DNA from 4 places in the Desulfobacter hydrogenophilus genome. Region 4 is predicted to be linked to each of the others. Evidence: riboswitches for the same ligand, from Rfam matches in the RefSeq annotation. Region 4 holds a riboswitch; each other region holds the start of a gene.
What was found. Region 4 has a riboswitch for thiamine pyrophosphate ahead of EYB58_RS20205 (ABC transporter ATP-binding protein). Riboswitches for the same ligand answer to the same signal wherever they lie in the genome.

Region 1 (5,873 bases), 840 kb from region 4:
TACAGGCTTCACATCGTTCTGCAGGGCTGTCAGTGGCATAAACCTTTGAGCCGAAAGCTTTTGCAAGCATGATGGCCGTTGAGCCGATACCGCCGGAGCCGCCGTGGACAAGAAAGGTTTCCCCTTCTTTGAGTCCGGCCCCCATGAATACATTGCTCCAAACCGTGAAGAACGTCTCGGGAATTCCCGCGGCTTCCACCAAACTCAAGCCTTTTGGAATTGGCAGGCAATGGGGCGCCAAAACGGCACAATACTCGGCATAACCGCCGCCGTTGGTCAGGGCACAGACTTGGTCTCCCACAGACCAATCGTTGACATCGCTGCCGGCAGCAACAATGGTTCCTGCGATCTCCAGACCCAGAAGGTCCGATGCGCCCTTTGGCGGCGGATAAAGCCCTTTACGTTGAACCATATCGGGCCCGTTTATACCGGTGGCCGCCACCTTGATCAGCACCTCTTCCGGTTTTAGCTGGGGCAGAGGTCTGCTTCCCACAGAAAGGGCCTCGGGACCGCCCGGTTCGATAATTTCAATCACTTTCATCTGTTCCGGTAATGTGGATGTCATCGCTGATTTCCTCCATCGTAAATGATTTTGAATTTACGTCCATTAAATATCGTCAGGGTTTTTGTAAAAGTTACTGAGATTAAAATTCTCCCGTTCACGTTATAATTTAACTTAAGTGTCAGGTCAAATCATAAAAAGGTGAGCAGGTCAACTCGTCGTAGAGTTTATCCAGGGCAACGCTTTGGACGAGTCTTTTAATAGGGCGGAAATTTTGTATATAGTCTTTGTCCTGATCCATCAGGATGATTCCAATATTTTTAAAGGAGGGCATCTGATCAAATTGTCGCAGAATAGACCGTCAAGAGATCAGGGACGATCACAATCGGCTAAAGGTTGTTGCAATTACTTTTTCATAGCTTCTTCAAAGAAATCGAGTTCATATTGTGTTGATAGCGTGAAGGCTTTCAACATTTCCTGATAAAGCTCTTCATCTGCCTCTGATGCTAACCGTTCTACAATATCAATAAATCTTTGCGTGTAGTGCTCGTATTCTTCACTGTGATAGGTGTCGATCCACATCTGGTATTCGTTGTCAGCTTCCGCAATGGTCAAGATGTGATTACCAACACTGTTATATACCCAGAAACAAGGTAAAAGTGCCGCAGCAGCAAGAGCAAATACGGAATTTTCACTGTGATTGAGCAGAAAGGAGGTGTATTTCTCGATTGCAGGAGACTTTTTTTCAGCTTCCTCAATATCAAAATATTTCAGGAACTCATTATGAAGGGCTTTTTCAATGTCCAGCCCATCTTTGGCTAACATTTGAAAGAATTGCTTTTCAGATTTGTTGGGCGCTTTTTCGGCGACCAGGTCCAAAGCCAGATTATCATCCTTGATATAAAGGATATCCTGCGACAGGAAATGTGCAAAATTATTTTTATCTAACGTGCCTTTCGCCAGTTGTACAACAAAGGGATGAGTAATTGTATCCTCATAAATAGAAGCTATCGCATCCCACATTTTTTGGGTGTATTTTCCTGCCGCTTTCATATTCTTCATCACCCCTGATTCTTCTATTTTTATTTTTTAAAGGCACAAATGGCAACATAATCACCGCAGTCAAACCCCGGAATGGGTTGTTCTTCCATATTGTTTGAATATAGCGGATGTTTAGTGAGCGTTTGTGCATAATCAAGGTCTTGAAAACCTGCTGTTTTAAGCATCTCGACTTTCTCAGTAGTTGTACGCCAGTTGGCAACCTTTACAAATTCAATTGGATACGGGTCCCTTGGGTGAACTCCTTCCAACAAAGGATGTTCCCAAGTTTCGAGACTTTTTGCCAGGTTATACATGGTTGCGTATGAACTTTCCTTAGGCACATCAATAACCACGATTTTACCTCCTTTTCTCAAAGCAGTATAGGCTTTGTGAAACACGGACTGCAGGTCATTGATATAGCTTGGTGTGCCGTTGAATAGGATTGTATCGTATTGTTCTTCGCCCAGATCGGCGTCTTCCGCTGTGGTTACATCAACAATTATCCCGCGTTTACGGGCAATCTCAGCCATTCCGTCTGATGGTTCGAGACCGTACTGAATGGGAATTTTAAAATCTCTTTTCAGGATTGATTCAAAAAGACCACTTCCGCACCCTACAGAAAAGGTATCACCCGCATCTTTCATAAAATAAGCGACCAGGTTCACCTCTGAATTTAACAGATTAATATTGTCAAAAAACCACGCATCATATGCTTCTGCAAATTCGTCAAAACTTCTTTTTTTATCCATACTGACCTCCGAAAAGAAACCGTTATTATCAACCCGGTGCAGACAATGTATTTTTATAGGGAGGCACAACTTGAAGAGGTATGATCCGCTTCCCTACGTCGGTATTACCCGCATCAGGTTCCAAGGGTCAGGAAAATTTTTCCTTCTCAGCTTTTGCATGCTCCCCCAGCTAAATTTTGTTGTGTATTTATGCTCTGTAACCAGCAGATTGTCAATAGCCCTTTCAATCCTGTTGGCTCAAGCTGCTGTCTTTTGCATCAGTTGATCATCAGTGGTTTTACATGTTCTAAGTGTATGATCATTCATTCGGAATCGGCAAGGATTAACATCACCCTTTTGACGATCATCCCCCAAAGAGGCTGCCTATGGCTTTTTTATCCGTGACAATGGAAATGCGAATACTTTACCGGTAGCATTTTGCGCAGATAAGCTATAAACCGGGATTTGAATGTTTCCCTATAGGTTAACGATGGTTTGGTTAAGCCGATGGAAGATACCAAGGCTTGAGCTTTAACAAGAGTATCGAACGCCTTTTGAATAAAGCCTATCGGCCAACAATCATAGACAAAGTCAACACGGTTTGATTTCTAAAATTATCCTCCAAAATTTCCAGTAATCCAAACGATTTTTTTGCCCATTTCTCTTCCTGAATTTCATGGATCGGATAATTGTTCAGAACTTCGGCATGACCTCACAATGCTTTTATCATTCATGACTTTTTTCAAGTCTACAGCCACCATAAGAAGAACATATATTGTTGGTTTTTAACTTTCTGCTTTTTTAACTGTTTTTTTATTTATCATTAGGATTATTGAATTAAGTGAACCGGGCTTGTTAGTTTGACTTTTTTGCCGGAGTTATTCTTCCTGCCGAATAAAGGCTTTGCTCCGGACAAGGAGCCAGAGGCTTCCGCAGACACCGCCCACGACAATCTGCATAAGGCCTATGCCTGGAATCAGGTGTGCAGGGACAAGAGAAATAAGAAACATGCCAAGGCTCCCCATGAACATGCTTGTAAAGTTTATCAAAGATGCGGCAGAGCCCGTGTCTTTGTCCTGTTGTGACAACAGCAGACTTGCCGTAGGCGGCCGCATCATATTTATGGCAATGGTGGCTGTGAGCATGGTCAGAGCGAACAGGACAGGAGAAAGGCTGCCGGCCGCATCAATTATAATGCCGCAGATGACTATAACCCCAAATCCGCCTGTAATGACGGTGCCCGGACGAATCCGTTGTGACAGCCGGATATACAGCAAAGGGCCTGCCAGTGCACCAAGGGCGTTAAAGGCGAAATATAAACTGTACAGGTTTTCACCCATGCCAAAGCCTTCGATATATATAAATGAGGAGGCCCCGATAAAGGCCATCAACGGCAGGGGAACCAGGGAAAAAATTCCCAGAGGAACTGAGAATCCCGGATTTTTCAATACAATAGCAAGCCGGCCAAGGGATTGTAAAAGGGAGCCCGCATACCTTTGTTCAAGGGTCTCGTCCAGGAACAGTGAAAGGCAGAGCGCAAGGCTCCCCACACCGGTCAAAGACCAGAAAATGGCCTTCCAGGACATGAAGGTTATGAGCCATGCGCCCAGCACCGGGGCCACAACAGGGGCGGCCACCACCATGGCCATGACCACAGCCAGGACCGACTCCCGTTGGCGGCCGGTATACATATCCTTGACCATGGCAGTGACAACCGCCTCTGCAGCCCCACCGCCAAAGGCCTGAACCACTCTGGCCAGAATAAGCTGGATCACGTTCAGGGAGAGGGCACATCCAATACTGCCAAGCAAGTACAGGCCAAGGCCTGTCAGAAGAACGGGTTTTCTGCCGTATTTCTCGCTGACAGGACCCCAGATCAGGATACCGGCGGCAAAAAAGACCAAGAACAGGCTCAGGCTCAGGTTAACCGGGCCTTGGGTTGTCTGCATCGCAGACATCACACGGGGAAGGGCCGGCAGATAAAGGTCTGTGGACAAGGGAGGAAACGCACTGAGCAGGGCCAGCATGGCAAGGAGACTGCGGTCACCAAAAAATGACTGTTTCTTCATAACTTAAGCGGGCCAGGTGCCAAAGGGCTGTTTTTCAAATTTCATTGAACCGTCACTGCCCTTGTAGATGTTGATCCATGCATTCCAGTTTTGGGTATCTGTCTGGGGGTAATCCAGACGATAGTGACTGCAGCGGCTCTCTTTGCGCATGAGGGATGCCTTGAGCTTCATTTCAGCGCTGATGATCATGTTGGCGGTTTCAAACGCCAGCCGCAATTCGTGTAAATTGGCAGCTTTAAGCATTGGTATGTGATGATCTCTCAATTCTTCAACATAGGCCAATGCCGCGTTAAGGAGCCTTTCTTTTTTTATGTATATGATGAAATTGGGAATCATGATGCCCTGCAAGGTCTGGGTCACCCATGCGGGGCTGTAACCGGATTCTTTTTTTAACGGTGCAAGTATCTGGGCCTGTACTTCATTCATTTTGGATTTTGAAATTTCCGGCATTTTGACACCCTGGCAATATTCAGCAGCCGCCTTTCCTGCAACACCACCTTGTACCGCAGAACCGGCCAATGAGGAGCCGATCTGGGTATAGATTGCCCCGGCCATATAGGAACCCAATGCATCACCGGCAGCGTATAGCCCTGGGATGGTTGATTCACATTTTTCATTGATGGGTGTCAGTCCTTCGGATTTATGGATGGCCATTCCGGCTGAGGAACCGCCCACACTTGTTCCTCCCATTCCCGGAGGGGCTCCACCCTCTTTGGGCGGGCCGCCAGGCCCGGGCCGTTTTCCGTCTTTGGGCCCTCTTTCGCCTCCTGGATGGCCGTTTCGTTTAAATTCATCGGGAACGTAGGGCCCGCCTTCAGGTTCTTTTTCTCCACCGGCACCGGGAGGGCCCATCTTAACGGGATTCCCGTTCATGTATGCCTTGTAATTCAAGTCCATACCCAGATCATGGTGTACTTCAACCCCTGTTGTGCCGGGTTTTCTTTCAAACATACCATGCCATCCGTCAAAACAGGCTGCAGGATGTTCTGCCTGGCCGGGATGCCCGTCGTTCCACTCCTTTCCGGTTACCTTGGCGCCAATGTTATAGGCCATGACAGTGCCGTCGTGGGTGAGATCACAAATGGGAAATCCATTGGGTTTGAAACCGCCGGCCCCGGTGCACAAAATGACGCTTTTGGCCTTGAAAAAATGGACTTTTTCTTCATCCAGGCTGAAACCGGCGGCACCGGCAATCCGCCCTTTTTCTTTAATCAAATGGGTGATTACGATTCTTTCTTTGACTGGGATATTTCTTTTTTCGACCGGGTTGCTAAAACTCTTGTTATAAAGAGGTGAGTCAAAAAAACCCCATTCCTTGAGTTCATTGACCCGGGACAGGGAATGCTCAGCCATTTGCCGGGTATAAACCGGATTATTGGTCCCCAATGCAGACCGTGAGACTTTGTCTGTAAATTCATCAAGACTCATTTTTTCAGAATCAGGATCGAAAGAGAATATTCCTTTTGCAAAGGGCGTCTGACCTGAAGAACCCAGACGGCCTTTGGAGACAAGCATTACTTTGGAACCTGCATC
Region 2 (5,873 bases), 840 kb from region 4:
CGTTGAGCCGCCAGTGATAATCCATTTTTTTGCCGGCCAGATGAACCCGTTTATAAACGCCTTCGTCATAGGTTTCCTGGAACATGGTCATGGAATCGACACCTGCCTCATAGAGTTGCCGGTACTCCTCAATCTCAAGCGGGTAGACCTCAATCGCCACGGATGCAAAATGTTTCTTGAGCAGTCGCGACGCATCCACCAGGTACGACATGGGGGTCATGTGCTGGGCTTCACCGGTGAGAAAGAGCACATGCTGCATCCCGGTTTTGGCAATGGCCTTGGCCTCAATCTCAATCTCTTCCAGGCTGAGCTTTCGGCGAAGGATGGAATTTTTGTGATTAAATCCACAGTAAGCACAACCGTTGTTACAATAGTTGGAGATGTACAGCGGAATAAACATTTGGATCGTGCGGCCAAAATACTGCACGGTCAACTGGTGGGCTTTTCGGGCCATGGCCTCAAGATGTCCGGCAGCCCGAGGGCTCAGCAGAGTCAAAAGATCCATAGGATCGGGTTTTTCCTTGGCCATACTGAGGATGATGTCCTCATCATTCACCTGGTCAAAAAATTTAGGAACATTAAAATCACGGTACTGCTCAACTACCTTGTAGAATGACATAATTCGATCCTCATTTTATGAAAGTCGCAATAAGCTATTAAATTTCTTTCATGTTTTGTTGTGGGTTGAGCCTCTATGTCATAAAATTAAGATGATTCCAATTAGAACCATGAAGCGCATGGAGGACATGAAGATTAATTTTCCGGTATATATTCTTCATGCGCTTCATGTCCTTCATGGTAAAACAAACGACACATACTTAAACTTATGACATTGAGTTGAACATAGGTGTTGATAGACCAGGTCAACTCATGGCTGTTCTTCGTCAAGAAATCCGGTGAGCGGAGAAGAGGCGCGGGCAAAGGTGGACGCCTCGGCCATTTCCGCCAGGTAGGCCGCCCGCCCGGCTTTGACCGCCAGATCAAAGGCGCGTCCCATGGCTTCGGGATCCCGGGCCGTGGCAATGGCGGTATTCACCAGCACCGCATCTGCACCCATTTCCATTGCCGCCGCAGCCTGGGAAGGTTTACCGATTCCCGCATCCACAACGATGGGCACACAGGCATTCTCAATTAACATGGCAATCAGCGGTTTGGTCTCCAGTCCCCGGTTGGTTCCGATGGGCGAGCCCAGGGGCATCACCGCTGCGGCTCCTGCGTTTTCCAGACGTTTGGCCAGGGGCAGATCGGGCAAAACATAGGGCAGCACCTGAAACCCTTCTTTGGCCAGAATTTCCGTCGCTTTCAAGGTCTCCCAGTTATCCGGCATCAGGTATTTCATATCGGTGATAACTTCGATTTTAATAAAATCACCACAACCGGCTTCCCGGGCAATACGGGCAACGCGAACGGCCTGTTCTGCGTTGCGGGCGCCGGATGTATTGGGCAGCAGGGTCACATTTTTGGGGATGTATTCGAGAATATTTTCAGACTGCTCCGAGACGTCGACACGGCGCAGGGCGACCGTGATCATCTGTGAACCACTGGCCGCAAGCATCTTGGGAATTTGTCCATGGTTGCCAAATTTCCCGGTACCGGTCAGTAACCGGTTACTGAATTCTTTCCCACCTAATAAAAGTAAATCGTCGTTCATAATCAGCCTCCTCCGACAAAACTGAGCATCTCCAGGCGATCTTTGTCCTGGAGTTCAGTTGTCGGCCAAAATTCCTGTTTGATGATTTGCTGGTTAAGTTCGATAACCAGCGCCCCTGCATCGAGTTTTTTCCAGGCAATCAACTGTGCCAAAGTACAGGACTCTATGCATTCCTGTTTTCCGTTGACAAAAATATTCATAGGCAAAAATCCTTAAAAAAAAAGCCGTTTACCCCTCAAAGGAAGGGCAAACGGCTATAAAAATACCTAAATCCGGATTTTTCCAGGTTTATTGCTGTCTTGTCCGCTCTTCCCTTCGCCAGTATTATCCGGATCAGGTTCAATGGGTATAATCTCAGACGCTGTGCGCCACCCCAAACGATGAATTATGCTATATAGAGAATAAAAAGGTTTGTCAACCCGGAGTTAAATTTCAACAGTTCCCTTAAAAACGGTCTGGGCAGGCCCGGTCTTAAAAATATGACCAGAGGATTCATCCCATAAAATATCCAGATCTCCACCGTCCAGATGGACACGCACCTGTCGCCCTACCCATCCCGTCAGATGAGCGGCCGTAACGGCAGCACAGGCCCCGGTACCGCAGGCAAGGGTTACCCCGGCCCCGCGTTCCCACACCCGCATTTTTATTTGGCTGTCAGAGATGACTTCAATGAACTCCACATTGGTTTTTTCAGGAAAACGGGGGTGATTTTCCACCATGGGACCAACAACTTCAATGTCCACCAGTGACAAATCATTCACAAAGATCACCGCATGGGGGTTCCCCATGGAGACACAGGAAACGGACATTGTGCCCTGCCCTGTTTCAATGGGCACCCCAAGGGCCATCTTTCCATCATAGACAAAAGGGATCTGTTCAGGAATAAGCCGTGGCACCCCCATATCCACGCATACGGAGACCACCTGTGCATCTTGCTTTTTTTCAATGCGGGGCACCACAGTTCCGGCCAGGGTTTGAACCTTTATTTCATCTTTGACAAGAATATTGTTCTCGTACAGATATTTGGCAAAACAGCGCATGCCGTTGCCGCACATCTCCGGTTGAGACCCGTCTGAATTGATAATAACAAACCGTATATCATGGGTATCAGAATGCCGGGCCAGAATAATGCCATCGGCACCGATGCCAAACCTCCGATGACACAGGTGCACGGCCAGATCCGAATAATCAATGTGCCCGGCAATGGTTTTGTCCCGGTCATCCAGCATAATGAAATCATTGCCGAGACCATGCATTTTCCAAAAATCTATATGCATTGTCTATCCTCTCTCTTGTTAGGCTTGGGATCAGATTAAAATCGTCCAAATATGACTTAGGATTTTAAGTCGTATTCAAGGCGCGTTACTGGGAGCATATTCGAAATATGTGTTCAGTGACGCAACGCAGAAGACGGCTTAAAAGGAAAGTCATATGGATGGTTTTATTTTGATTGCGAGCCTTAATTACTGCACTCGGGAAAGTGTATCCATAATCTTCCCACCAAGCGCCTCGACCTGCCAGTTTCGTATACCCGGAATCTGCAACAGATCGTCCGGGCTTGACGGCTTGTCCGCTGCCACCGCAGCGATCATATTGTTATTGATCAAAAATCCAGGCTCCATGGCCAGGGTTTGGGAAGCAGTCTCACGCATTTTTTTTAATGCATCAATGCGGCCAAGGACCTGGGAGTTTTTTCGGGGCATCCGGGTTCTAGGATAAGAGGGCAATTCCCGGTGGGGTAAGGCAAGGGCTGTTTGAATGGCGTTGACGCACAATTGCCCGTACATACCAGCCTGCTTAGGGCTTAGCGCTCGATGTTTCAAAACAGCCTCAACACTGGTCGGCCTGCGCTGAACCATGGTCATGATGGACTGGTTGGACATAATTTTAAAGGGTGGCAAATCCTTTTTCTCCGCCTGGGAAATCCGGACTTCCAGCAGATGCTCAAGCACAGCAAGGCTTCGGTTGTCAAGCTTACCGGCCCCCTTGAACTTTTTAAACAAGGGCCTTAAATGGTTATTTTCGTATTTCACCCTGGCCTGCAAATCAAACTCCTCTTCGGCCCAGGCCAAACGCCCGATCTTTTCAAGGCGATCCTTTAAAAGGTCATGCAGTTCCACAAGCGTCGCCACATCCCCCACACTGTAGGCAATCATATCATCTTTCAAAGGCCGTTTGGACCAATCCACCTTCTGGTACTTTTTATCCACATCTATATTAAAATAAGATTTCAAAAGTGCGCCCAGACCCCGGGCCTTAATATTTAAAAAACGGCAGGCGATCTCGGTGTCAAATAGGTTTTCAATTTCAACGGACAACTCCCGGTCAAGGCTTCTGACATCAAAGTCTGACCCATGGAACACCTTGATAATTTCTGGATTTGCAAGGATTTGAGAAAAGGGTGAGAAATCATTGATCAGAAAAGGATCCACCAGCCAGGCCTGGTCTGGGCCTGCAATCTGGATCAGGCATATCTTTTCTGAAAAACAGTGCATGGAATCGGCCTCCAGATCCACGCCGATTATCTCACAGGGTTCAAGTTTCAGGCATACTTGTGCCAAGTCTTTGTCCGTTGTTACAAACTGATAAACCACCTTAGTTTTCCCTTGATTGTTTAAAACACTTCTTTTAAGATTCTTTTTTTAAATTTAACGGCTTTTATTACAATGTTTAATCAAAAACACTTGATCATACGCTGCCTTGGAAAATAGGGCAAGGTCAGGCATGATATATAACAGGAAGTAAAAAAAATGATTCAAATAACGTTCCCGGATAATGCAGTAAAAGAATTTGACACACCTCCCACAGGCATGGATGTGGCAAAAAGCATTTCCGAAGGATTTACCCGCAACTGCGTGGCCATGGAAATAGAAGGCAAAGCCATTGATTTAGGCGCTGTCATTGAAAAGGACAGTGCGGTGAGCTTTATCACAGCCAAAGACGACAAGGGGCTGGATATCCTGCGCCACTCTTCGGCTCATGTCATGGCTGAAGCCGTACTCAACCTCTATCCGGACGCCAAGCTGACCATCGGCCCTGTGGTGGAAGATGGATTTTATTATGATATTGATATGGAACCGGTGAGCGAAGCAGACCTTGAAAAAATAGAAGCTGAGATGAAAAGGATCATCAAGGCCAAGGCAGGCTTTGAACGCCGGGTGGTCACACGGGAACAGGCCCTGGCTATTTTCGCCGACAACCCCTTTAAGGTGGAGCTGATCAATGAACTGCCCGAAGGCGAAGAAATCTCTTTGTACCAGAACGGCAAATTCGTTGATCTATGCCGCGGCCCCCATATCCCCAACACCGGTATGATCAAGGGTGTTAAACTATTAAGAACGTCCGGTGCCTACTGGCGGGCGGACCAGTCCCGGGAACAGCTCCAGCGCTTGTACGGCATCTCCTTTTTTGACAAAAAGAAACTCAACGCCTATCTGAACATGATCGAGGAAGCCAAAAAACGGGACCACAGAAAACTTGGCACCCGCCTGGATCTGTTCTCTTTCCATGACGAAGCACCGGGCATGCCTTTTTTTCACGCCAAGGGCATTGACATGTGGAATGCGCTTTTGGATTACTGGCGCATGGAGCATAAAAAAGACGGGTATGTGGAGACCAAAACCCCTGTGCTGATGACCAGAAAACTTTGGGAACAAAGCGGCCACTGGGAGAACTACCGGGAAAACATGTATACCTCCACCATTGATGACGAAGAATACGCCATCAAGCCCATGAACTGTCCCGGCGGCATGATCCTTTACAAAACAAAATCCCACTCTTACAAAGACCTGCCCCACCGGGCCGGAGAGATCGGGATGGTACACCGCCATGAATTTTCAGGCGCGTTGTCAGGCCTGTTCCGGGTCCGGGCCTTTCACCAGGATGATGCCCATATTTTTATGACCCCGGACCAGATCCAGGAAGAAGTATTAGGCGTTCTGAAACTGGCTGAACGGGTTTATGCGCGTTTTGGTTTATCCTTTCACCTGGAGCTGTCCACAAGGCCTGAAAAATCAATCGGCACGGATGAGCAGTGGGAAACTGCCACCAACGGACTTCGCAATGCCATAGAAGCCTATGGCCGAGAATTTATGATCAATGAAGGGGATGGCGCATTTTACGGTCCCAAGATAGACATCCACATCAAGGACGCTTTAGGCAGAACCTGGCAATGCGGCACGATCCAGCTGGACATGGCGCTGCCGGAACGCTTTGACCTGAC
Region 3 (5,873 bases), 990 kb from region 4:
AAATATCCGGCCGCAACTCTGGGTCACACCCGTACAACGTGACCGAATCAAATGCCGTAGACAGTCTTTTGGCCTCGTAGTCACCGGAAAGCAGGTGAAAACGGGTATTGGTTTTGGCCGGGTCTCCTTCTCCGGCAAACATTCTCGTAGGGTCTTCCCCCACCCGTTTTAGCGGAAACACACCGGCCGTATAAGGGAAGTACCCGGGAAGATTTTCCCGCCGCAGCCACCGGTAGATTTCTCCAGGGTCCTTGAATTTGGGCAGACTGATCTTGGGGATTTTTTGATGGGATAAGGATTGGGTATACAAAGGCACTCTTATTTCCTTGCCCCGAACCGTGTATACCAGTTCGTCCTTTGTATAGGCGTCCTTCATGTCATCCCATTGTGTTACCAATTCCTTGGCCTCGCCATCAACGCTTCCCCTGGCGGCGTCAATTTCCCTTTTTAAATGTTCGATCAGTTCTGTTTTATCCCCGTCAAGCAGACTCTCATCAATGGCTTTGGCCGTTTCTTCCAGGTGCCAGACCTTACGGATGGCCTGGGTCTGTATTTGCGTGCGCTTGTGGTAGTCTCGGATGGTGTCGGCAATTTCTGAGAGATAGCGTGTTCTCTCCGGCGGGATGACCACCGTTTTTGATGACGATGTTTTTACATCGACTTTAGGGCGCCGACTTTCAAATTTAACCCCGGTTTTTTCAAAAATAGTCTGCAGCAGGGCTTGATAAAGGGCGGTTACACCGTCATCGTTGAATTTGGAGGCAATGGTGCCGAATACCGGCATATCTTCCGACTGCATGTCCCATGCATTCCGGTTTCTTTGCACCTGCTTGCGAACATCCCTGACAGCGTCCTCTCCTCCTCTTTTTTCGAATTTGTTGACCACAATCAGATCCGCGTAATCCAGCATATCTATTTTTTCCAACTGGCTTGCCGCCCCGAATTCGGCCGTCATAACATACATGGCGCAATCCACCTGGTCGGTAATTTGGGAATCCCCCTGACCTATGCCGGCGGTTTCGGCGATGATAAAATCAAATCCGGCGGCCTTGACCACAGAAATGACGTCTCCCAGTGCCTCCGGGATTTCCGAGTGGGCTTTTCGCGTCGCCAGGGAGCGCATGTAGACACGATCATTTCCGATGGCGTTCATTCGAATGCGATCCCCCAAAAGGGCACCGCCGGTTTTTCTTCTGGATACGTCCGAACTGATAACAGCGATCTTCATATCTTTTACATCATTGATCATGCGAATAATCAGTTCGTCAATCAGCGAAGATTTCCCCGCCCCACCGGTTCCGGTGATGCCCATGACCGGCACAGTTCTGTTTCCTGTTTTTTTCAATAGTTGGGCCCTGAAATGGTCCAAATGGCCGTTGCCGGAAGCCTTGGCTTGTTCCATTGCGGTAATCGCCTTGCCCACCAGACGTTTGTTTTCACAAGACAACAATTTAAAATCAACGGCATCATCCTCTACCGTGGAAAAATCAATCGTCTTTACCATATGGTTGATAATTCCCTGCAGTCCCATCCGTGTGCCGTCTTCAGGAGAATATATCCTGGCTACGCCGTAATCATGAAGCGCCTGAATCTCATCGGGCACAATAACGCCTCCGCCGCCGCCGAAAACCTTAATGTCAGAGGCATTTTGCTCTTTCAAAAGATCTACGATATATTTGAAAAATTCGATATGCCCTCCCTGATAACTGGAAACGGCTATGCCCTGGGCATCTTCTTCAATGGCTGCGTCCACAATTTCCTTTACGGAACGGTTGTGGCCCAAATGGATCACCTCAGCACCGGTGCTTTGAAGCAGCCTTCGAAACATGTTTATAGACACGTCATGGCCGTCGAAAAGGGACGTTGCTGTGATGACACGTACTTTATGTTGGGGCTTGTATATTTCTACAGCGTCACTCATCTTTCCTCCTTCATAAAAAATTGAGATCAAGAAGTTGCCAACGTTTTTTTTCGGAAACGAATGTTTAACTGTATGCTTGAAGAATATAATGAAAACTTGATAGAGCCGTAACAACATACATCCTTCAAGGAAAGGAACTTTTTTTATTTTCAAAAAAAGTATAACAAAGGATAAAAAGATTATCAAGAACCTGAAATATGGTCCCGGCAGGGATATATATCATGCGCTCAACATCCAAGAATCAATTATATTGGAGAGAACCCTTATTTTTATTTCCAGGATATGTTTACATGGAATTGCCCTGGAAAAAGAGATGACAATAAAGGCAAAAAAAAGTTAAAAAGGCAGAAATATAAATGGGTGCCTGTCTGTGGGTAACGGACTGAATGCGGCCTTGACCGCAGGGCTGAGATTATACCATTGAACTTGATCTGGATAATACCAGCGGAAGGAGTAATTATAAATGAGTCTTAAAAAAGATATTCAAGCCGAAATAATTCATGCCGTTGAAACCGTACAGCAAACCAATCCCATGGCAGGATCCGTCACCAACACGGTGACCATCAACTTTGTCGCCAATGCCCAGCTTGCCGTGGGCGGTTCGGCAGCCATGGTCTATATGCCCGATGAAGCCCAATTTTTGTCCCAGGCCGGTGGTGCCGCTTACATAAATATGGGCACCATAGAGCCTGTCTATGAAAAGACCTTACCCGGCATGGCAGAAACGCTTCATAACAGCGCAAAACCATGGGTCCTGGATCCTGTGGCCATTGGCATCGGTGAGCTTCGCACCCGGTTGTTGCTGGCATTTAAATCCTGTAAACCCAGTATCATCCGTGGGAATGCCTCTGAAATTATTGCCCTGGCCGGGTTATGGGGGCTGGATGGCGGCACAAAAACATCCAATGTCCGGGGGGTGGATTCCCAGGATACGGTCAGCGCAGCCAAGGATGGGGCCGTGGCCCTGGCCCGATGGACCGGTGGGGCTGTGGCCGTGTCGGGCAAGCAGGATTTGGTTACCAATGGTTCTGTTGTAGCCCTCTGTCATGGCGGCTCACACTTTATGGAAAAAATTACCGGATCAGGCTGCTCTTTGGGCGGCGTCATGGCTGTTTATGCCACTGCGGCCCCTGCGTTTATCGCAGCATTGACCGGCACGGCTGTTTATAATCTGGCCGGTTCTCGCGCCGCTGAAAAAACAGATGCACCGGCAAGTTTTCAGGTTCATTTTTTGGACGAATTGTATAAAGCAAAACCCAGGGACATTGCAGAAAACCCATTTGACATTGAGGAGATTTAATAGATGAATACATTGGTTTCAGTTGCCATATCACCTTGCGGGACAGGGGACGAGCTTAGCGGAGAGGTTGCACAAGTTATAAAAATCATAAGGGAATCCGGTCTTAAAAATCGAACCAATTCCATGTTCACAGAGATAGAAGGCCCATGGGATGATGTGATGAAGGTTGTAAAGGACGCAACCTTTGTGCTTGCCGAAAAAGGCATCCGTACGGGCGTTGTTTTGAAAGCCGATGTCCGGCCTGGATTTACGGACATGATGACAGCCAAAGTGGATAAAGTTAATGGTATTTTGAAAGGGACAAATACGCATGAGAAGTAAACTGGATATTTCAGCCTATTTTGTGGTGGGCCCGGAGAATACCAAAGGGCGTCCTGTGGCGTTCATTATCCGGGATGCGGTGGAGGCCGGCATTACATGCGTGCAGGTCCGATCCAAAACAGCGTCTGCCAGGGAATTGATTGAATTAACCGGCCAGGCGTCCGAAGCCATCGCGCAAACCGGTAAATCCGACGTTGTGACCCTGTTGGTGAATGACCGCCTTGACGTGGTGCTGGCGGCCAAAAAACAAGGTATAAGCGTTGACGGCATCCATGTGGGCCAATCGGATATACCCGTGGACGTTTGCCGGGAATATCTAGGCCCTGATGCCATTGTCGGCTTATCCGCCAGGACCCATGAATTGTTTGAGTATATAAAAAATGCCGATGTCAGCCTTATTGATTATTTTGGCGCAGGTCCTTTGCATGAAACCCAGACCAAACCGGACAGCGGGCTTGATGTGGACGGAAAAAGAATTACAAGAAGTATTGAGGATATTACAACACTTGCCCAACTCAGTTCGCTTCCCGTCGTGGTTGGCGGCGGCGTCAAACTTGCCGACATACCGTCGCTTGCCCGGACCGGCGTTGCCGGTTTTTTCGTTGTATCTGCGATATCTGAGGCAGATGACCCAGGGCTTCAAGCAGCAAATCTGGTTAAGACCTGGAACAGCCATAAGCGGTAAAGGCGTATGGTCAAAAGAGTCCATCTGCTTGTTTTAGGAAACATGCCGTCAGTGCCAGGTCATTTGCTTGTTTTCAAGATGAGTTTAAGGCAGTATAGTAGGCCGTTAGGTTTTTTTGACGGGCCGGAAAACTAAAAGACACGCCCAACACATAGAAACTGTTTGCTCTTCGGCCTGAACGAATAGAAGGAAATAAAATGAATATCAACGACATTTACATTCAACTAAAAGACGCCTTAAAATCAGAAATTGTCCGCCACGACCTGGCAAACAAAAGAATTGACATCAAGTGTAAACCTTTGTCCGTAGAAGAGGCCATCGGCACCCCGGAGCATGATGACTACCCCATTGTCAAAGGTAAAGAGGTGATGATGGCGGCAACGTTTAACGGGGCTGTGGGTCAGTCCTTTACGGACGAGTACACGGATATCTCTTTGTCCGTGGATGGTCTGCTTGAATTGGACCACACAAAAACCAGTGACCGAGCAATTTTCATTGCAGGGCTCAATGCGGTTTACAGAGCCTTGGATCTTTGTGAAAAAACAATACATTGCAAGGACAAGGAACCGGTGGAGTGTGCCAACAATCTGATTGAACAACCGCAGTTTTCAGGGAAAAAGATTCTTCTGGTCGGGCTTCAACCCAGATTTCTGGAATATCTTGCCAAACAGAATACGGTGCGGGTCCTGGACCTTGACCCGGACAACGTGGGCTCCGAAAAGTTTGGGGTGCGTATAGAATCCGGGGAAAATTTCGAGGAAGCCCTTGACTGGTGTGACATGATATTTGCCACCGGGTCAACCATTGTGAACGGCACCATTACCCATTTTTTGAGCAGCGGTAAACCTGCCATCTTTTTCGGGGTGACCATCAGTGCCCCGGCTAAAATTTTGGGGCTTTCAAGCTATTGCCATTGCGGGCACTGAGGACATCGGTCCTTATAGTCGCATTGAGTATTTTATTTCACCATTAAGAAAGAGGGATAAAAAACATGGGTGAGAACCAATTGATTATTCGGTGTACGAAGTGTGGGGCAAAAAACCGGGTGCCTGAAAACAAGATTTCGGAAAGCCCCAAGTGCGGCAAGTGCGGAACAATGTTGCGATTTGAAATTTTTGATACCCCCGTGAATGTTACGGATGCCAATTTTGATCAGGAGGTCATGCAGTCATCCCTGCCGGTGCTGGTGGACTGCTGGGCCCCCTGGTGTGGTCCCTGCCGGGCTGTGGGCCCCATTCTGGATGGCCTGGCAAAAACGTACCGGGGGCGGCTTAAAATTGCCAAGGTCAATGTGGATGAAAATCCTGGAACCGGCTCAAAATACCGCATTCAAAGCATTCCCACCATGCTTTTCGTGAAAAACGGCAGTCTGGTGGATCAGGTCACAGGGGCTTTGCCCAAGGAGGCTTTAGAGGCCAGGATAAAATCATTTATTTAGTGTTTGAACGAAAAGTCACCCACCACCTGCGGCGTTGCTGCACAAAGCTGCCAAATCATTAAATCGGGCTTCACGTACTATAGTACGCTCCGGTTTCAGCTTTGCTTGCGCCTTGCATCTGGGCAACTTTTCGCCCAAACACGAATTCCCATTCAGGTACTATATAGATCTTCTCTGTTTGGATGGCTATTTTTGAGTCTTGTGCCAC
Region 4 (5,873 bases):
TTGGTTTCCGTCCAGAAATAAGACTTTTTGTTCAAGTGCAAGGCGGGTTCGAAGAAAAGCTCCGCTCTCAATTGGTCAAAAAGGCTATTTATGGGTGGGCACTAATCGTTGTTTTGGCTGTAAATTAGATCCTGGGGTCTGATTGTGTTCTTAATCAGTCCGTATTTCAGGGCAAAATCTATAAATGTCTGCCATTTTTCAGGGTTGCTGACCTGGCCCGGGGCTGCAAAATATTCTGCGGTCAGGGCAAAGGCTTTTGTTTCTATCTCTTTATCCACGTCGGGCAGGGCCTCAAAGTAGAGGGACAGGGCTTTGTCTGGATCCTTTTTAATGTCGGCCAGGGCCTTGTGAACAGCTATGACAAATCCGTGAACCGCAGCTTTTTTCGTTTCCAGGGTGGCGTCACCTGCCGCGAAAATCAGCTCTTCGTACTCCGGAATGCCGTATTTTTCCAGTTCAAAAAAACGGGCGGTAACTCCTTGCTGCTGCATGGTTACGGTTTCGTAGGTTTTAAAGGGTCCCATAACGGCGGCGACCTGTTTTGATGCCAGAGCGGGCAGGATGGTGAATCCCACATTCACCGGGGTGTAGTCCGTAATCCCGTTGATGTCGGCAAAGCCTTTGAGCAGCATGTCCATTAGTCCGGGCACGGTGTAACCGATTTTTTTGCCGGACAGATCCGCAGGGTTTTTTATGGACTCATCCAAAAACATCAGTGTTGTCAAGGGTTTGACCACAAGGGGAGCCACGGCTTTAACCTTGAGCCCTGCATCTGCCGCCATAATGGTCTGGGGCTGGTAGGACACGGCCAGATCCACCTTGCCTGCTGCGGCAAGTTTCAGCGCATCCGAGGTCTCTGACGGGACGATAATTTCAACTTCCAGGCCCTGGGCTGCAAAATAACCGGATTTTTGGGCAACATAAACAGGTAAATGGTCCACGTTTGGAAACCAGTCCAGCATGAGCACAAGTTTTTGCGCCGAGGCGGTGCTGCAAAGCATGAAAAAGGTCATTAGTGTCAGAACAACATGTCGTTTCATTGTTTATCCTCTCTTTTTATGAATTAATTATTTTTCCATGTTACCATTCGTTTTTCAGCAAAACTGACCAATGCCCACAGCCCAATCCCCATGCCCGAAAGCCAGAGAATGCAGGCAAATACCAGATCCGTATTCAGTCGGGCATTGGACTGGATCATCAGATAGCCAAGCCCTTTCTGGGCCCCCACCCATTCGCCGATGACCGCGCCGATGGTAGCCACGGTAACGCCCACCTTAAGCCCTGCGAAAAACTGAGGTAACGCCCAGGGCCAGTACAGCAGGCGCAGCTTCATCCAGAATCCTGCCCCCATAAGGGTAAACAGTTTGCGGAAATCAGGGTCGCAGCTTTTAAGGCCGGATAACAGGCTTACGGTAATGGGGAAAAAAATGATCACCCAGGCCATGAAAACCTTGGACCATATGCCGTATCCCAGCCAGATCACAAGCAGCGGGGCCAGGGCAAAGACCGGCACGGCCTGGGATGCCACCAGAAACGGGGAAAGGCCTTTTTCAATGCCGGGCCGGGCAAACATGAATATGGCCAAAGGAATGGATGTTCCCAAGGCCAACGTAATGCCCAGTACGATTTCCAGGGCCGTGGCCAAGGCGTGGGGCCAGATCAGGGGCGCTTTTATCACCGCACAAAGGCCGATGGCCGATGGTGGGGGCAGAATAAAAGCCGGGGTGTGCATGATTTGTACAAGGACCTCCCATAAAACCAGTATGCCCAGGGTGAGGGCGGCCGGAAAAAGCGTATCTGACCATTTCATCCCTGGATTTTCTCCTTTTCGGTCAACAACCGGGAGAGAATCCGGGCCTTGGTCTCCATGAATTCGGGCTGGGTGAACTCCCTTGGTTTGGATGCCTTGGGCTGGAATCGTTCGAGGATGGTCATGGGGGTAGGGCCTACAAGTATGATTTCATCTGCCAGGACCAGGGCCTCTTCAATGTCATGGGTGATCATGAGAACGGTCTTGCCGAATTCCTTTTGCAGCATGAGCAGCAGATTTTGCAGTTCCCGGCGGGTAATGGCGTCCAGGGCGGACAGGGGTTCGTCCAACAAGACCAGATCCCGGTCAAACATCAGGGTGCGGGCCAGGGCGCATCGCTGGCGCATACCGCCTGATACCTGGTAGGGATAATGAGCCCCAAATCCTGTAAGCCCAATTCTTTCGAAGATCCGGGCAAGTGTTTGTTTTGCCTGTTTCATATCTCTTAGCGTGCGGGGCCTTGCCTGCACCGGCAAAAGACTGTTTTCTTCCAGCGTCAGCCAAGGCAGCAGCATGTCTTTTTGCTGCATATAGGCGGCAAGGCTGCCAAGATGGGCAATGGCGTTGCCCTGCCACACAATCCGGCCCTGGTCAGGACAGACTATACCGGTCAAGCAGTCAAAAAGGGTGGACTTCCCGCACCCGGACGGGCCAACCAGTACTGTAAACCGCCCATGGGGAAGGTTCAGGTCAAAATTTTCAAAAATGGTCTGCAAACCAAATGACTTGGCCAGACCCAGGACCTCAAGCATAGGCTATGTATAGTTTTGTTTTCAATAAGTGTCTAAACAGACACCCGTGTTTGGGCGGAAAGTTTCCCAGCTGCAAGGTGCAGAAAAATTTGTAACCGGAACAACCTCATGGTTGTGAGAATTACAGATTTTTTTGCAACGCCGCAGATGGGTGACTTTACGTTCAAACACCTGTTAGGCAACGCCGCAGGGGGATGGGGGGAAGGAAAAAAAGCTTTCCTTCGCCGGTATGATCCGGATCAGGTTCCAAGGGTCAAAACAGGGGTTATCTGTTTTTTCTCAGCCGAATGCCTTTGGCTCCCCCAGCCTTCCATTGACTATGCAGTTAAAAATTACAGTAGCACTGGGTTTATACCGTGTCAAACCATGAAACTAACAAAAACAGGGCAATCTCCTGTATTTTGTCTGTAGTTTAATGTCAATTTCAAATGGATCATACGGATTCTAAAATAGAATCTTTTTTTTAAACAGTAAGGTTTTACCCCCTATCTATTGTGGTGGGTCTAAAATCATGAGCCTAAGTATTTATCGACTAATAATAGGCTGGGTTTTTAAATTCGGCATTGATGGTATTTTGTTGATGACATAGTCCTCAGTGAAAATTTTTAAATACCCTCCACAATGCTTATGTTATTGAATGCTAAATTCTAAATCGGCTCGGGTGTCCAATGATAGACATAGTCCACACTCTAACGGAAAAATCAGGAACACGGCTTTTTGTAGTCAGCATAGTAGCCGTTGGATCTGCAAAAACCCAATAAAATCGGTTGGATAACCTGCAATCGATTCTATTAATGCCAGCCGAACCGCCTTGATACCTGATTCATATGCCGCCGGGTGGTGTGGGAGGGCTCCTTAATTATGGTAGTTTTGTCCCGATTATACATATTTTTCAGTTTTTCCCGCCAATACCTTAGCAATATATTCACTAATTTGAGTCCCAATCGTATCTTCAAGCCATCCGTATTGACCATTTGGGTTAATTTCCAAAAATACATATTCACCATCATGGCGACGTATTAAATCAATAGCACCGAACTCTAGACCAAGCCCTTTAACTAATGCCAGACATTTTTCTCTTATATTGCGTGGAAGTTTATGTAGTTTATGGGGGACGTCCTGAATATTTGCTTTGCGCCAATCTATCTTAGCCCTTGAGCAATCTTGCGAATGAATTTCAACAGCGAAGACTTTATCATGGACTACTGTTACTCTTAATTCGTAATCCTTTTTTATATACTCCTGAAACAAACAAGGCGTATTTCTCACCGCACCAAATACCTTAGGATCTATCCCACTTAAAAAGGTGGCATAGATTTCACCATGTACTCGTGGCTCTTCCCAAGGCCCTTCACGTGTATAAAGAATACCATCAGAAAGTGTCTTATATATAATATTTCCATTAAAACGTTCTGCAAATTCTATTGCTTGTTTAGGTTCGTTTGTAATTAAAGTCTCTGGAATCAAAAAACCGAGGGATATTGCCATCCTTAATTGGAGAGGCTTATTACTTGATATTCGTAAATTATGAATTGAACTTATCCAGAAAGCATGATCAAGACTATTATACAAACCATAAAGTGATTGTCGACATTCATTAAGGGCATACTCCCTTTCATAATCTTTCAAATCGTTTGGAAGCTGAGGCAGGGCTGGTTTTCGGTACCAAACAGACTTTATTTTACTTGGGTCAATAATGTTACCATTTTCTAATACCCATTGATCACAATCAGGACTAATAGAGGAAAGGTGTGTACTCTGAGTTATTTTAAGTGGATATTCTGCTGGGCTAAATATTTGATGATTTATACCCCATTTATTTAAAAAATGGGTTACCCAATAGACTTGGAGGTCGGAAATATCACTAATTATTAATATCGTCATATAGTCATCCAACTTAGGTCTTTCTTGGTACATATATTGTTATGCAGCATTTTGCCTGAATATTGTACTTCAACTTTGGTATGCTTCAGAACAAAATTCTGCATACGAAGCTATTATTAAACCAAGCAAAATGCATACCTGAAAAAACCAAAGTTGGAGTACTATAATTTAAAATAAAATATTTAATGAAAAATTGATAAGCTATAGTGACATAATTAAACATCACTATAGCATCACTCTTCAGTGAAATTTTTACAACTTAGTTTCTCTAATCGCAATCAGCCCCGGCAGCATCACTTCTAGACCATGGGTCATACCGAGTTTCTCTATAAGATTGTCTCCATGTATCGCATCTTCCAGCTATAGATTCCCAGGTGGGGATATGCCCAATAGCTTTTGTCTGAATGAGTTCGTCAACTAACTTTTGCAACTCATCACGGGACATTTTATCAATTTGTGAAAGATCAATGCCTCCACCAGGAGGCGAAGCAACGGCCGAAGCGAATATAAAAGATTTAGAAACTTCTTGACCCAAGCTAATTTGCTTGAACTGCTTCTCATAAACCTCTGCATTTATACTGAGTTCATAGCTTCGTACTTTCTTGCCCTCACTCGTGTATCCTTCAACAGTCCCTTCACTTATTACGTCCGATTTTTTGAAATACAACAAACGGTCGGTTGCCAATCGAATTTCACTATCACCTGCTTTATAACCGCAATAGATTATCCCACAAAAAGGATAGTCATCGCTCATTTCCAGAATCGGCCCAAGTGACTTATCATGTGCTTTTTCGATAGGTACACCGTAAACGAAGATTGAAGTACTGGTCTCCATTTAGTTCTCCTTTCATTATCGTCGATTTATAAAAAGGTCGGGCGAATACCCTTCCAAAAAATACAATACAAACCATACAAACTTATAGTACATAACAAGTTGCTTTGTGGTTTCCGTTTATCTTTTGTATTCAACTATATTAACGGGATAACATCTGAAAATGAAAAGTAAGAATAAACAGATCAGTATAACTATTTGAAACAAAATATGGATAAATCTCACTATCATTGTTTGAAAAGATTTGCAAGGTCTTTTTTCTTTAATTTGCCACATAACATAGTTAACTAAGCACGGTATAAAAGCGGACTGCCAATGATTTTAGAAAGGTGAGAAATGGCAGAAGTAGTCAACGCCTTTATTCACAATGTTCTCGGCGACATATAATAGACAGATTGTGGAGTCGACTTTTCCTCAAAATGAGGCACTTTTTGATTAGAAAATATCATCAAATGTAATCGGTCTGATTTATAAATTTATCACCGGAATCTGCTATATGAAGAAAAGGGGCTTGTAATCTCAACCAAAATCAATTTAATCTCCAATTAAATTGAGTTATCTCATATTTTTCTAATAATTATCTGCGATGTTAATC

Region 1: linked by a shared signal. The riboswitch ahead of EYB58_RS16530 (class I SAM-dependent DNA methyltransferase) and the one ahead of EYB58_RS20205 (ABC transporter ATP-binding protein) in region 4 are both predicted to bind thiamine pyrophosphate.
Region 2: linked by a shared signal. The riboswitch ahead of thiS (sulfur carrier protein ThiS) and the one ahead of EYB58_RS20205 (ABC transporter ATP-binding protein) in region 4 are both predicted to bind thiamine pyrophosphate.
Region 3: linked by a shared signal. The riboswitch ahead of thiM (hydroxyethylthiazole kinase) and the one ahead of EYB58_RS20205 (ABC transporter ATP-binding protein) in region 4 are both predicted to bind thiamine pyrophosphate.

What each region holds. Positions count from the first base shown of each region.
Region 1 is NZ_CP036313.1:3,700,214-3,706,086, forward strand. It holds gene EYB58_RS16520 (NAD(P)H-quinone oxidoreductase) at 1-565, opposite strand, end outside; gene EYB58_RS16525 (TenA family protein) at 908-1,555, opposite strand; gene EYB58_RS16530 (class I SAM-dependent DNA methyltransferase) at 1,585-2,292, opposite strand; TPP riboswitch at 2,366-2,469, opposite strand; gene EYB58_RS16535 (Bcr/CflA family efflux MFS transporter) at 3,150-4,340, opposite strand; gene EYB58_RS16540 (FAD-dependent oxidoreductase) at 4,344-5,873, opposite strand, start outside.
Region 2 is NZ_CP036313.1:283,973-289,845, forward strand. It holds gene thiH (2-iminoacetate synthase ThiH) at 1-619, opposite strand, end outside; gene EYB58_RS01355 (thiazole synthase) at 869-1,651, opposite strand; gene thiS (sulfur carrier protein ThiS) at 1,654-1,851, opposite strand; TPP riboswitch at 1,943-2,037, opposite strand; gene dapF (diaminopimelate epimerase) at 2,077-2,928, opposite strand; gene EYB58_RS01370 (ribonuclease D) at 3,115-4,245, opposite strand; gene thrS (threonine--tRNA ligase) at 4,402-5,873, shown strand, end outside.
Region 3 is NZ_CP036313.1:426,870-432,742, reverse strand. It holds gene icmF (fused isobutyryl-CoA mutase/GTPase IcmF) at 1-1,921, opposite strand, end outside; TPP riboswitch at 2,268-2,392, shown strand; gene thiM (hydroxyethylthiazole kinase) at 2,385-3,221, shown strand; gene EYB58_RS01935 (MTH1187 family thiamine-binding protein) at 3,225-3,542, shown strand; gene EYB58_RS01930 (thiamine phosphate synthase) at 3,532-4,227, shown strand; gene EYB58_RS01925 (Rossmann-like domain-containing protein) at 4,425-5,153, shown strand; gene trxC (thioredoxin TrxC) at 5,219-5,665, shown strand; gene hisA (phosphoribosylformimino-5-aminoimidazole carboxamide ribotide isomerase) at 5,852-5,873, opposite strand, start outside.
Region 4 is NZ_CP036313.1:4,544,718-4,550,590, reverse strand. It holds gene EYB58_RS20215 (ABC transporter substrate-binding protein) at 102-1,040, opposite strand; gene EYB58_RS20210 (ABC transporter permease) at 1,064-1,810, opposite strand; gene EYB58_RS20205 (ABC transporter ATP-binding protein) at 1,807-2,562, opposite strand; TPP riboswitch at 2,762-2,876, opposite strand; gene EYB58_RS20200 (MvdC/MvdD family ATP grasp protein) at 3,442-4,446, opposite strand; gene EYB58_RS20195 (hypothetical protein) at 4,715-5,281, opposite strand.